Regions from separate parts of the Pseudomonas sp. HP_08 genome, predicted to be linked through region 2. Evidence: predicted binding sites of a transcription regulator. Region 2 holds the regulator's gene; the other holds the start of a gene.
The links. Region 2 encodes FliA, which starts transcription of late flagellar genes. Its sites were predicted from a motif close to CTAAAGTTTNNNNNNNNNNNGCCGNTAA; they were not measured.
Positions count from the first base shown of each region.

Region 1 (5,862 bases), on a different contig from region 2:
CACCTTGAGCTTCCAGTCATTACCCAGCTTGTGCTCTACAGAGGCGAAGGTGTTGATCGACTCCTGCACGTTACTGCTGCCGCGGCTGGCCGGGTTGTCGTGCCGTGAGGTGTTCAGGCGCTTGCCCTGACTGTCCAGCACCGGCAGGCCGGTGGTAGAAAAACCATCCTGTTCGCTGTGCAGGTAATCCATGCCCACCGTCAGCAGCGTGTCGTCGCTGAGGTCGGCTTCCAGCACGCCATAGCCGATGGTTTTTTCCTGCTGCAAGTGGTCGGTGAAGCTGTTGCCTTGCTGATAGGCCGCCACTGCCCGGCCGCGTATCGCGTGGTTGTCACTGAGCGGGCCGGACACATCCACTTCGCTACGGTAGCGGTCCCATGAACCGATGCCGGCCGTGACGTGGCCCTTGAAGGTCTGCGTCGGTTTCTTGCGCACCAGATTGACCGTACCAGACGGATCACCGGTGCCGGACAGCAAACCGTTGGCGCCGCGTAACACCTCGATCCGGTCATAGATGGCCATATCGGACACCGCTTGCGGCAATGCCTGGGTAAAGGCAAAGGAGGTGGTCGGCATGCCGTCGTACTGGTAATTGTCGACCGCCAGCCCGCGTGAATAAACGTACAGGCGTTCGCTGCCGGGGCTTTGTACATTGATCCCCGGCGTCTGCTGCAACACATCACCGATGCTCTTGAGGTTCTGATCGTCCATGCGCTGGCGAGTCATGACACTGACGCTCTGTGGCGTTTCACGCAGTGACAGGTTCAGCCTGGTGGCGCTGCTGGTTTCGCCCAAGGTGTAGGCACCCGTGTCCTCGGTCACTGCCCCCAAGCCACTGGCACCAATATTAGTGGCATCGAGCTGCACAGCGCCGGTCTGGTTGCTCAGCGGATACAACAGCCAGTTGCCACTGGCATTGCGAGTAACGGCCAGGCCGCTGCCGGCGAGTAACCGGTTGAGCCCCTCGCGAACGCCATATTCACCGCGCAGTGCGGGCGCCTGCTTGCCCTGCACCAGAGCCGGGTCGAAAGGCAGAGTAATGTTGGCTGCCTGGGCGAAGCTGTTGAGCGACTCTTCCAGAGAGCCGGCGGCCAAATCGTAGCGGCGGCTTTCGGCTTGCTCCGCGTGTACGGCAAAGCTGGCCAGTGGCAGGCAGGCGATGCTGCTCAACAGTGCGCCACGCAGGGCGAGCGCGAGGGTGCTGTGGCGCAGGTGTCGTGGTGGAATCAAAGCAGCAGAGGACATGAACAGCGAGCTCCTTTCGAATAGCAGGGTGTATTCCCTGTTTGCCGAAGGGCTCGCAAAAACCCGTAAAACTTTTTCAGGATTTTTTTCAGCCCGCTCAACGGGCGACAACGCGGGCCCAGAGCGGGGTAAAGCGCTCGATGCGTACCGGCAGCGAATCGCCCAGCGCGCTCAGGGCGCGGTCGATGTCATCGAGCTGGAACACGCCTGATACTTCCAGCTCGGCAATGGCCGGGTCACAACTCAACCAGCCATGGCGATAGCGCGCCAATTCGGCGGTCAGTTCACGCAGGCGCATACGCCTGGCCACCAGTTGCCCGCGGGTCCAGGCGCTGGCGTTGAGGGGGCTGGTCTCTATTCGCCGGCTGCCGCGGGTATCGATCAGGTACTCTTCGCCGGCGCGCACAGCGACTGGCTCGCCGTTGCCGTGAATGGCCACCACGCCCTCCTCGACCCGCAGCCGCGTGAAGTGCTGTTCGTCACGCACCGCGAAAGCCGTCCCGATCGCCTGCAATTGCGCGTGCCGGCTATTGACCCAGAAGCTGCGTCGCCCGCCCGGTGCAGCGCTGTCCTTGCCGGTATCGATAAAAATCTCGCCACGGCGCAGGACGATAAGCCGGCGCTGGGCCGTGAACTGCACGTCGACCGCACTGGCAGTGTTCAACTGCAAGCGGGTGCCATCGTCCAGCACGACCTGACGCCGCTCACCCACGCCAGTGGCATAGTCCACGCCCCAGGGAACCAGCGTGCTGTCACGCAACGACCAGCCGCCAGCGCCACTGATAATCAGCCCGACACCGACTGATTTGAGAACCTGACGTCGGCTGTGACGCCCCGTGTGCGCACGCTGCAGAGTATCTAGCGCCACGCCCGTGGGCAGTGCTGCCAGCCCCTGAAACGTGGCGTCGCTTTTCTGCAGTGCCTGCCAGGCAGTTTCATGCAATGCATCGGCCTGACGCCAGCGCTGACAGGCCTCCAACAGCTGCGGGTCGGCGCCGGCAGACTCCATGCGCACCCGCCAGCCGATGGCCTGGTCGAGCACCGTATCGGGCAGTTCAGGCAACGAGCAAGCGCTCATCGCTGGGCCAGGTAGCAGTGACGAATGGCGCTCGCCATGTATTTCTCGACCGAACTGAGGCTGGTGCCCAGGCGTCCGGCGATGTCCTTGTAACTGAGCCCTTCGAGCCGCGACAGCAGAAAGGCCATGCGCACCCTGGGCGGCAAACCATCGAGCAAGGCCTCAACACGAGCCAGGGTTTCCAGCAGAATCAGTTGCGACTCCGGCGACGGCACCTCAGCCACAGGCAGGTGGGCAATGGCTTGCAGATAAGCCCGCTCAATGTGCTGGCGACGAATACGATCGACCAACAAACCATGCGCTACCGTGCTCAGCCAGGCGCGCGGCTGACGCAATTGCTGTGGCCGCTCCGGCTTGCCGAGGATATGCACGAAGGTGTCCTGAGCCAGATCAGCCGCACTGTCGCCATGGCGCAACCGCTTGCGCAACCAGTCCAGCAGCCAGGCGTGATGATCGATGTACAACGCGCGGACATCGGCGTGCGGGGCTGGCGGAGTGGATGGCGACGACACGGAAGGCCCCTGCACGATAATTCGATGCACTTGAGAATTTGTCGCATCCTAGTGCGTGATGAAGGAAATCTCCAGCCCCATGTTGCTACCAGCGACATCGGTATACGGTCTTTTTTTCAAAGTGAAAATCCAGCCACCCACGTCGCAAACCATGGCGCTCACCATCCTGAAAGCGACAAACGGTAAAGCACCATTAAAGTTTTCGACGAACGGTTCGAGACAGTAGCGACCGCCTGGCCAGGATTGCCGGGCACCTATTGGAACCCTTCCGCTATGTTCCTGAGTAACTTTCGCCTGCAGAGCAAGCTCTTGTTGGCGCTTACCGTGGTCAATCTGATCAGCATCGCCTCCTTCATCAGTTACGCGCAGTACGCCAAGGCTCAGGACATTCGCCAGCAGATCGACAACCGCTTGCGCACCGCCGCCTATGCGGTGCCGCGCTTGCTCGGTGAGGATTACCTCGATCGCACGCGCAAACCCGATGGCCTGAAAGACGGCGAGTACCTGGCCCAGGTGCGCAATCTGGGCGCGTATGCGGCAGAGGTGGATCTCAAGTTCGCCTACAGCTTGATCGTCGATGACAAGGACCAGGTGTTCTACATTGCCGACGGCGCCAGCGCTCAGGATATTGCCACCGGTACATATTCCAGGCACCTGGAGCACTACAAGGATGCCAGCCCGGCGGTGCTCAAGGCGGCGCGCAGCGGTCAGGCGCAGTTCGATGAGTACACCGACAGCTATGGCAGTTTCCGCTCGATTTTCCTGCCGTTGCGCAGTGCCAGTGGCCAGCCTTATGTGGTGGGTGTCGACGTCACCCTCGACGCGCTGGCGCAAGCGATCGATGCCAGCCTCTACAGCCTGCTGTTGATCGGCGCAGCGACTTTCGCGGTGGGTCTGCTGTTGTCCTGGATGGCGGCGCGCATGCTGGTGTACGGCATTCATCACCTCACCGGCCAGTTGAACCACATAGCCGAGCAGCGCGATTTGTCGACCACGGTCACCGTGGTCACCCGCGACGAGCTGGGCCAGATGGGCACGCACCTCTCCAGCCTGCTTCAGGATTTGCGCCAGACGCTGGGCAGCGCTTCGGGCATGGCCGACAACAACCAGCAACTGGCCGAAACGTTCCTGCACCTGGCCGACGATATTGCCCGGCGCATCCAGCAGGCGAGCGGGCAACTGGCCGATATCAATCAGGATGGTCAGTCGATCCGTCAGTCTGCCGAACACTCTTCCAGCCTGGCCGGCACGGTGCGGGTTGACCTGGAGTCGGCGGTCGGCGAGTTGCGGCGCACTCATCAAGAATTGCAGCGGCTGATCGGCGATGTGCACCAGAGCACCTCGGCCAACATCGAGCTGGCCGGCGACTTGCACCGTTTGAGCGGCGAAGCCGAGCAGATCAGCAAGGTGTTGCAGATGGTCGCCGGCATTTCCGACCAGACCAACCTGCTGGCCCTCAACGCCGCCATCGAGGCGGCGCGTGCCGGTGAAGCCGGGCGTGGCTTTGCGGTGGTGGCCGATGAGGTGCGCAAGCTGGCCGCACAGACGCAAGGCGTGTTGACCGATGCCAATCAGGTTATCAACACCGTGACCGGCGGCATCCGCCAGATCGCTCAACGCATGGGCAGCACCGCCGAGCAATCGCGTGCCCTGGCGGTGACATCAGACGGCGCGCTGGATGTGATCGACGGGCTGGTGCGGCAGATGGGCCTGGTCAGCGGCACGATGGACCGTGCGCTGGCCAGCAGTGAAGAAATCCAGCACGCAGTCACCGAAATCTCCGGTCGCCTGGGCGGCATGCATAAAACCTTCGAGCACACCCACCAAGGCATTGCCGAGATCCATGATTCGGCCACCGCACTGGGCAGTACCGCACGGGCGCTCAAGGGCGGCTTGAGTGTGTTCCGCACCTGATCATCAGCCGGCCTCCTGTTGCGGAAATACGCCGCCGACCTGGCGTTCCCACAACCGCCGATAGGCTCCGCCGGGTCGTTTGATCAATTCGTCATGGCTGCCATCTTCGGTGATGCGGCCATTGTCGAAAAACAGAATGCGGTCCAGTTGCGCCACCGTCGACAGGCGGTGGGCAACCACGATCACAGTCTTGCCGAGCATCACTTCGGTCAGGGTTTCCTGAATGGCCTTTTCGGTGATCGAGTCCAGCGCCGAGGTGGCTTCGTCCATGATCAGGATCGGCGCATTCTTGACGATCACCCGCGCGATGGCGATGCGTTGCCGCTGCCCGCCAGACAAGCGTACGCCTCGCTCGCCGACCAGTGAGTGATAACCCTGGTCCATGCGCGCGATGAACTCATGAGCATGCGCCTTGCGCGCCGCCAGCTCGACCTCGGCCTCTTGCGCCTGCGGATTACCGTAGCGGATGTTATCCAGCAGGCTGCGGTGAAACAGGCCCGGCTCCTGCGGAATCAGGCTGATCTGCGAGTGCAGCGACTGCTGGGTGAAGTGGCGGATGTCCTCGCCATCGATACTGATGCTGCCCTGCTGTGGCTCGTACAAACGCAACAACAGGTTGATCAGGGTCGACTTGCCGGACCCCGAATACCCCACCAGCCCGACCCGCTGCCCGGCTGGAATATTCAGGTTGAGATCACGAAACAGCGGCCGTTCGGGCTGGTAACCGAAGGTCACGTCACGCAGGGCAATGCCGCCGCTCTGCACATGAATGGCCCGCGCCTGCCGGGTATCGGTGATCTCGTGCGGCACCACGATGGTCCTGACGCCGTTCTCGATATTGCCGATGTACTCGAACAAATCCAGAAAGCGCCGGCTGATGTTGCGCGCCTCGGAGATCACCACGAACGACAGCGTGGTGCTCATCACAAACTCCGGCACGCCGATGCGCCCTTGCTGCCACAGCCACAAACCGGCACCGAGCAAGCCGATCTTGAGTATCAGCGACGCGGCAAACTGGAACAGCACGATCTTTTCGTTGAAACCGAAGGTACGCCGCGCCGCGCCGATCTCGCGGGTCAGAAAGCGTTGCAGGTGCGCGCGCTCAAAGCCCAG
Region 1 is NZ_JBTOQC010000023.1:97,873-103,734, reverse strand. Features, by position in the region: gene ACYAS9_RS19290 (TonB-dependent siderophore receptor) at 1-1,245, opposite strand, end outside; gene ACYAS9_RS19285 (FecR domain-containing protein) at 1,343-2,323, opposite strand; gene ACYAS9_RS19280 (sigma-70 family RNA polymerase sigma factor) at 2,320-2,835, opposite strand; gene ACYAS9_RS19275 (methyl-accepting chemotaxis protein) at 3,109-4,749, shown strand; gene ACYAS9_RS19270 (ABC transporter ATP-binding protein) at 4,753-5,862, opposite strand, start outside.
Region 1: the regulator FliA is predicted to act here: its motif matches at 3,029-3,056, upstream of ACYAS9_RS19275 (methyl-accepting chemotaxis protein).

Region 2 (5,862 bases):
CATGGGCAAGACCACCACGCTGGCCAAACTGGCCGCGCGTTACGTGCTCAAGTACGGCTCGCAGAACATCGCGCTGGTGAGCATGGACAGTTTTCGTATTGGCGCCCAGGAGCAGCTCAAGACCCTGGGGCGGATTCTCAATGTGCCGGTGACCCACGTCGACCCGGGCCAGTCGCTGGCCCAGGCGCTGGAGCCGTTGATTCGCAAGCGCGTCGTGCTGATCGACACCGCAGGCCTGCAAGCCAGCGACCCGGCACTGCGTCTGCAACTGGAAAGCCTGGCCGGGCGGGGTATTCGCTCGCGCAACTATCTGGTGCTGGGTACTACCAGCCAGAAACAGGTGCTGACCGCGGCCTATCACAGCTACAAACGCTGTGGCCTGGCCGGCTGCATCCTGACCAAACTGGATGAAACCGCAAGCCTTGGCGAAGTGCTGAGCCTTGCGATCGGTCATGAATTGCCAGTGGCTTATCTGACCGATGGGCCACGTATTCCTGATGATCTGCATCTGCCGCGTCGTCACCAGCTGGTGAGCCGTGCGGTCAGTGTGCAGATGCAGGATGAGCCGAGCGAAGAGGCCATGGCGGATATGTTCGCCGACCTGTATCACACCCCCGGCAAGCAAGTGGGGTAAATGATGGAAACGATTGGAAAGTCCCTGCATCTCTGGTCTGCCAGGCATTGTTCGCTCGCGAACGTGCAGCCCGTAATGTGGTTTCGGTCTACGCATGACAAGGTAATGAAATAACATGGGCAGCATGCATCCCGTACAGGTTATCGCCGTGACCGGCGGCAAAGGTGGCGTCGGCAAGACCAACGTGTCAGTGAACCTTTCACTGGCGCTGGCCGAGCTTGGGCGACGTGTCATGTTGCTCGATGCCGACCTGGGCCTTGCCAATGTCGATGTCCTGCTGGGCCTGACCCCCAAGCACACCCTGGCCGATGTCATCGAAGGCCGCTGCGAGCTGCGCGACGTGTTGTTGCAAGGCCCTGGCGGTGTGCGCATCGTGCCGGCTGCCTCAGGCACCCAGAGCATGGTGCATCTGGCGCCTGCCCAGCATGCCGGCCTGATCCAGGCCTTCAGCGAGATCGGCGACAACCTCGACGTGCTGGTGATCGACACCGCCGCCGGCATCGGCGAATCCGTGGTTAGCTTCGTACGCGCAGCGCAAGAAGTGCTGCTGGTGGTGTGCGACGAACCGACGTCGATCACCGACGCCTACGCGCTGATCAAGCTGCTCAATCGCGACTACGGCATGAACCGTTTCCGGGTCCTGGCCAACATGGCCCAGAGCCCGCAGGAAGGACGCAACCTGTTCGCCAAGCTGACCAAGGTCACCGACCGTTTCCTTGACGTGGCTCTACAGTACGTTGGCGCCGTTCCTTATGATGAGTGCGTACGCAAGGCCGTGCAGAAGCAACGTGCCGTCTACGAAGCGTTTCCGCGTTCCAAGTGCGCCCTGGCGTTCAAGGCTATCGCCCAGAAGGTCGATACCTGGCCGCTGCCGGCCAACCCGCGCGGGCACCTTGAGTTCTTCGTCGAACGGCTTGTTCACCAGACCAGCGCAGCGGGACCTGTTCAATGACAGCCAGCGGTTATCAGATGTACAGCAAGGCTTCCAGGAATTCGCAGTACGAACTGATCGAGCGTTACGCTCCATTGGTCAAGCGCATCGCCTACCACCTGTTGGCACGCTTGCCGGCCAGTGTGCAGGTGGAAGATCTGATCCAGGCCGGCATGATCGGCCTGCTGGAAGTGTCGACCAAATACGACTCGAGCAAGGGCGCCAGTTTCGAGACTTACGCCGGTATCCGCATTCGTGGGGCGATGCTCGACGAGGTGCGTAAAGGTGACTGGGCGCCACGTTCGGTACACCGCAATACCCGGATGGTCAGCGACGCAATTCGCAGCATTGAGTCAAAAACCGGTCGCGACGCTAAAGATCACGAGATTGCTGCCGAACTCCAGTTAAGTCTGGATGATTATTACGCTATCTTGAACGACACCTTGGGCAGCCGCCTGTTCAGTTTTGACGACCTCTTGCAGGACGGCGATCATGACGGGCTGCACGAGGATGGCGCCAGCGCTTCGCTGGAGCCGTCGCGGGACCTGGAAGACGAGCGCTTTCAGGCCGCGCTGGCCGATGCCATTGCCAATTTGCCAGAGCGTGAGCGTCTGGTCTTGGCGCTGTATTATGACGAAGAGCTGAACCTCAAGGAGATCGGTGAGGTCCTGGGGGTCAGCGAGTCACGGGTTAGCCAGTTACACAGCCAGTGCGCCGCGCGTTTGCGGGGGCGTTTGGGGGAGTGGCGCGCGCGCTGACAGCGCCCGGACTATCCGGGCGGCTGCAGACCGGCTGTGCAGGGCGTCATGTGTCGAGTAACCAGACAAGGCAGGAGCCTGTCAGCAGACCTTTCGGGGTGGCTGTTTCAGGCGCTTTGGCCGTGTCTATGTGCCCGGGATGTGAAGGCTGCAAACGGTCGAAAATGTGCTGTGCCGGTATTGAGTGAACAGCGGGTCCGGGAGCCGGGCTCGTTCAGGACTGCTTGGAGGTCGAATTGGACAAGAACATGAAAATCCTCATCGTTGATGATTTCTCAACGATGCGGCGGATCATAAAAAACCTGTTGCGTGATCTGGGGTTCACCAACACCTCGGAAGCCGATGATGGCCTTACCGCGCTGCCGATGCTGCAAAGCGGTGGTTTCGATTTTCTGGTTACCGACTGGAACATGCCCGGCATGTCAGGCATCGACCTGCTGCGCCAGGTGCGTCAGGACGAGCGTCTGAAGAACATCCCGGTATTGATGGTGACCGCCGAAGCCAAGCGTGAGCAGATCATCGAGGCTGCCCAGGCCGGTGTTAACGGCTATGTGGTCAAGCCTTTTACCGCCCAGGTACTGCAAGAAAAGATCGAAAAGATCTTCGAGCGCGTCAATAGCTGATGCATGCCGCGAGGGCGCTATGGACAACAATGATTCGCTGGGTGACTTTGAGTCGACCCTGAAAAGACATGCGCATGAACTCGTCGCCAGCCTTGAAAAAGGCAAATTTGGCGATGCGGTGCAATTGATCCATGAGCTCAATCAGACGCGTGACCGCGGCCTGTATCAGGAAGTGGGCAAGCTGACGCGTGAATTGCACAGTGCGATCGTCAATTTCCAGATTGACCCACAAATGCCGCAAGCCGAAGAGGTGTCCCAGATCACGGACGCCACCGAACGCCTGTCGTATGTTGTGCGCCTGACCGAAGGTGCGGCCAACCGCACCATGGACCTGGTGGAACAAAGCACGCCGTTGATGAACAGCCTCAGCGACGATGCCAAGGCGTTGAGTACCGACTGGGGACGCCTGATGCGTCGCGAGATCGGTGCCGAAGAGTTTCGCGGGCTGGCCAAGCGCGTTGAAAGCTTTCTTTCTCGGACAGAGAAGGAAAGCCACAGCGTGGCGACCAACCTCAACGATATCTTGCTCGCTCAGGACTATCAGGATCTGACCGGTCAGGTGATCAAGCGCGTCACGCAATTGGTCACCGAGGTTGAGAGCAATCTGCTCAAGCTGGTGCTGATGGCCAGCCATGTCGATCGCTTTGCCGGCATCGAACATGATCGTGAAGCACTGTTGGCGGAAAATAATCCGAAAAAAAATCTCGCCCAAGGTGAAGGTCCGCAAATTCATGCCGATAAACGGGAAGATGTCGTTTCCGGTCAGGATGATGTGGACGACTTGTTATCGAGCCTCGGCTTCTAGATCTTGACGGTTAATTTTAGGGAGCACCCCCATGAGCTTCGGCGCCGATGAAGAGATCCTTCAGGATTTTCTGGTAGAGGCCGGCGAGATTCTCGAGCAATTGTCCGAACAACTGGTCGAGCTTGAAAGCCGACCGGATGACGCAGACTTGCTCAACGCAATTTTTCGCGGTTTTCACACTGTTAAAGGGGGCGCCGGCTTCCTCCAGCTGCATGAGCTGGTGGAGTGCTGCCACATTGCCGAGAACGTGTTCGACATCCTGCGCAAGGGTGAGCGGCGCGTAGACTCTGAATTGATGGACGTGGTTCTCGAAGCGCTGGACACCGTCAACAGCATGTTCGGCCAGGTGCGTGAGCGTAGCGACGTCACGCCTGCCACCCCTGAACTGCTGGCGGCACTGGCACGTCTTGCCGACCCGCAGGCTGCCGACGAGGCACCCGTGCAAGCGGCGCCTGTGCAAGCGGCAGCTGTCGCACCGGTGGCAGAAGCTGAAGCGCCGGCGCCCGACGATGAAATCACTGACGACGAGTTCGAGCGCCTGCTCGACTCGCTGCACGGTGCCAAGTCCGATGCGGTCGCTGCCTCGGCACCGCCGTCGCCGTCTGCGCCGCAAGCGCAGGTTTCGGCCAGCGATGAAATCACTGACCACGAGTTCGAAGCCCTGCTCGATCAGTTGCATGGCAAGGGTTCGTTCGACGCCAGTATCGCGGGAGCATCGGCAAGCGGTGCGGCGCCAGCGGCTGTTGCGCCGGTCGCGGCGGCAGCACCTGCGGTGGCGTCCGATGAAATCACCGACGACGAATTCGAAGCCCTGCTCGATCAGTTGCACGGCAAGGGCTCGTTCGATGCGGACAAGGCCACGCCTGCCGCTGCGAGCGCTGCGCCTGCAGCGCCTGTCGCCGCGGCGAAGGTCGAAGCACCGGCTGCCTCGGACGAAATCACCGAACACGAATTTGAAAACCTGCTCGACCAGTTGCATGGCAAGGGCAAGTTCGAGCCTGCGGCAGTGGCGGGGGCTGTGTCTGCACCGCCTGCGCCTGCTGCCAAAGCGGCGGCACCGGTCGCCAAGCCGGCTCCAGCGGCGGCCGCACCGGTTGCCAAGCCTGCTGCTGCGCCTGCGCCAGCCCGTGCTGCTGCCGCTGCCGCCCCGGAAAAACCGGCCGCGGTCGAATCCGAGACCACCGTACGGGTCGATACCGCGCGCCTGGACGAGATCATGAACATGGTCGGCGAACTGGTGCTGGTGCGTAACCGTCTGGTGCGCCTGGGGCTCAACAGCGGCAACGAGGCCATGTCCAAGGCGGTGTCCAACCTTGACGTGGTAACGGCCGACCTGCAAACCGCGGTCATGAAGACGCGCATGCAGCCGATCAAGAAGGTCTTCGGTCGCTTCCCGCGACTGGTTCGCGACCTGGCCCGCCAGCTCAAGAAAGAGATCAACCTGGAACTGGTCGGCGAAGAAACCGACCTCGACAAGAACCTCGTCGAGGCCCTGGCCGACCCGTTGGTCCACTTGGTGCGCAACGCGGTGGACCACGGTGTGGAAACCCCCGAAGAGCGCGAAGCTTCCGGCAAGCCACGCGGCGGCCGTGTGGTTCTGTCCGCCGAGCAGGAGGGCGACCACATCCTGTTGTCGATCTCCGACGACGGCAAGGGCATGGACCCTGCGGTATTGCGTGCCATCGCCGTCAAGCGCGGCGTGATGGACAAGGACGCTGCCGACCGCCTGAGCGACACCGACTGCTACAACCTGATCTTCGCCCCGGGGTTCTCGACCAAGACCGAGATTTCCGATGTGTCCGGGCGCGGTGTGGGCATGGATGTGGTCAAGACCAAGATTTCCCAGCTCAACGGCTCGATCAACATCTACTCGACCAAGGGCCAGGGCTCCAAGATCGTCATCAAGGTGCCGCTGACCCTGGCGATCATGCCGACGCTGATGGTCATGCTCGCCGACCAGGCCTTTGCTTTCCCGCTGGTCAACGTCAACGAAATCTTCCACCTGGACCTGTCGACCACCAACGTCGTCGATGGCCAGGAAGTCGTGATCGTGCGCGACAAGGCCTTGCCGCTGTTCTACCTCAAGCGCTGGCTGATCCGCTCGGCCGCTT
Region 2 is NZ_JBTOQC010000004.1:152,631-158,492, forward strand. Features, by position in the region: gene flhF (flagellar biosynthesis protein FlhF) at 1-634, shown strand, start outside; gene fleN (flagellar synthesis regulator FleN) at 750-1,586, shown strand; gene fliA (RNA polymerase sigma factor FliA) at 1,583-2,323, shown strand; gene ACYAS9_RS05770 (chemotaxis response regulator CheY) at 2,572-2,946, shown strand; gene ACYAS9_RS05775 (protein phosphatase CheZ) at 2,966-3,751, shown strand; gene ACYAS9_RS05780 (chemotaxis protein CheA) at 3,783-5,862, shown strand, end outside.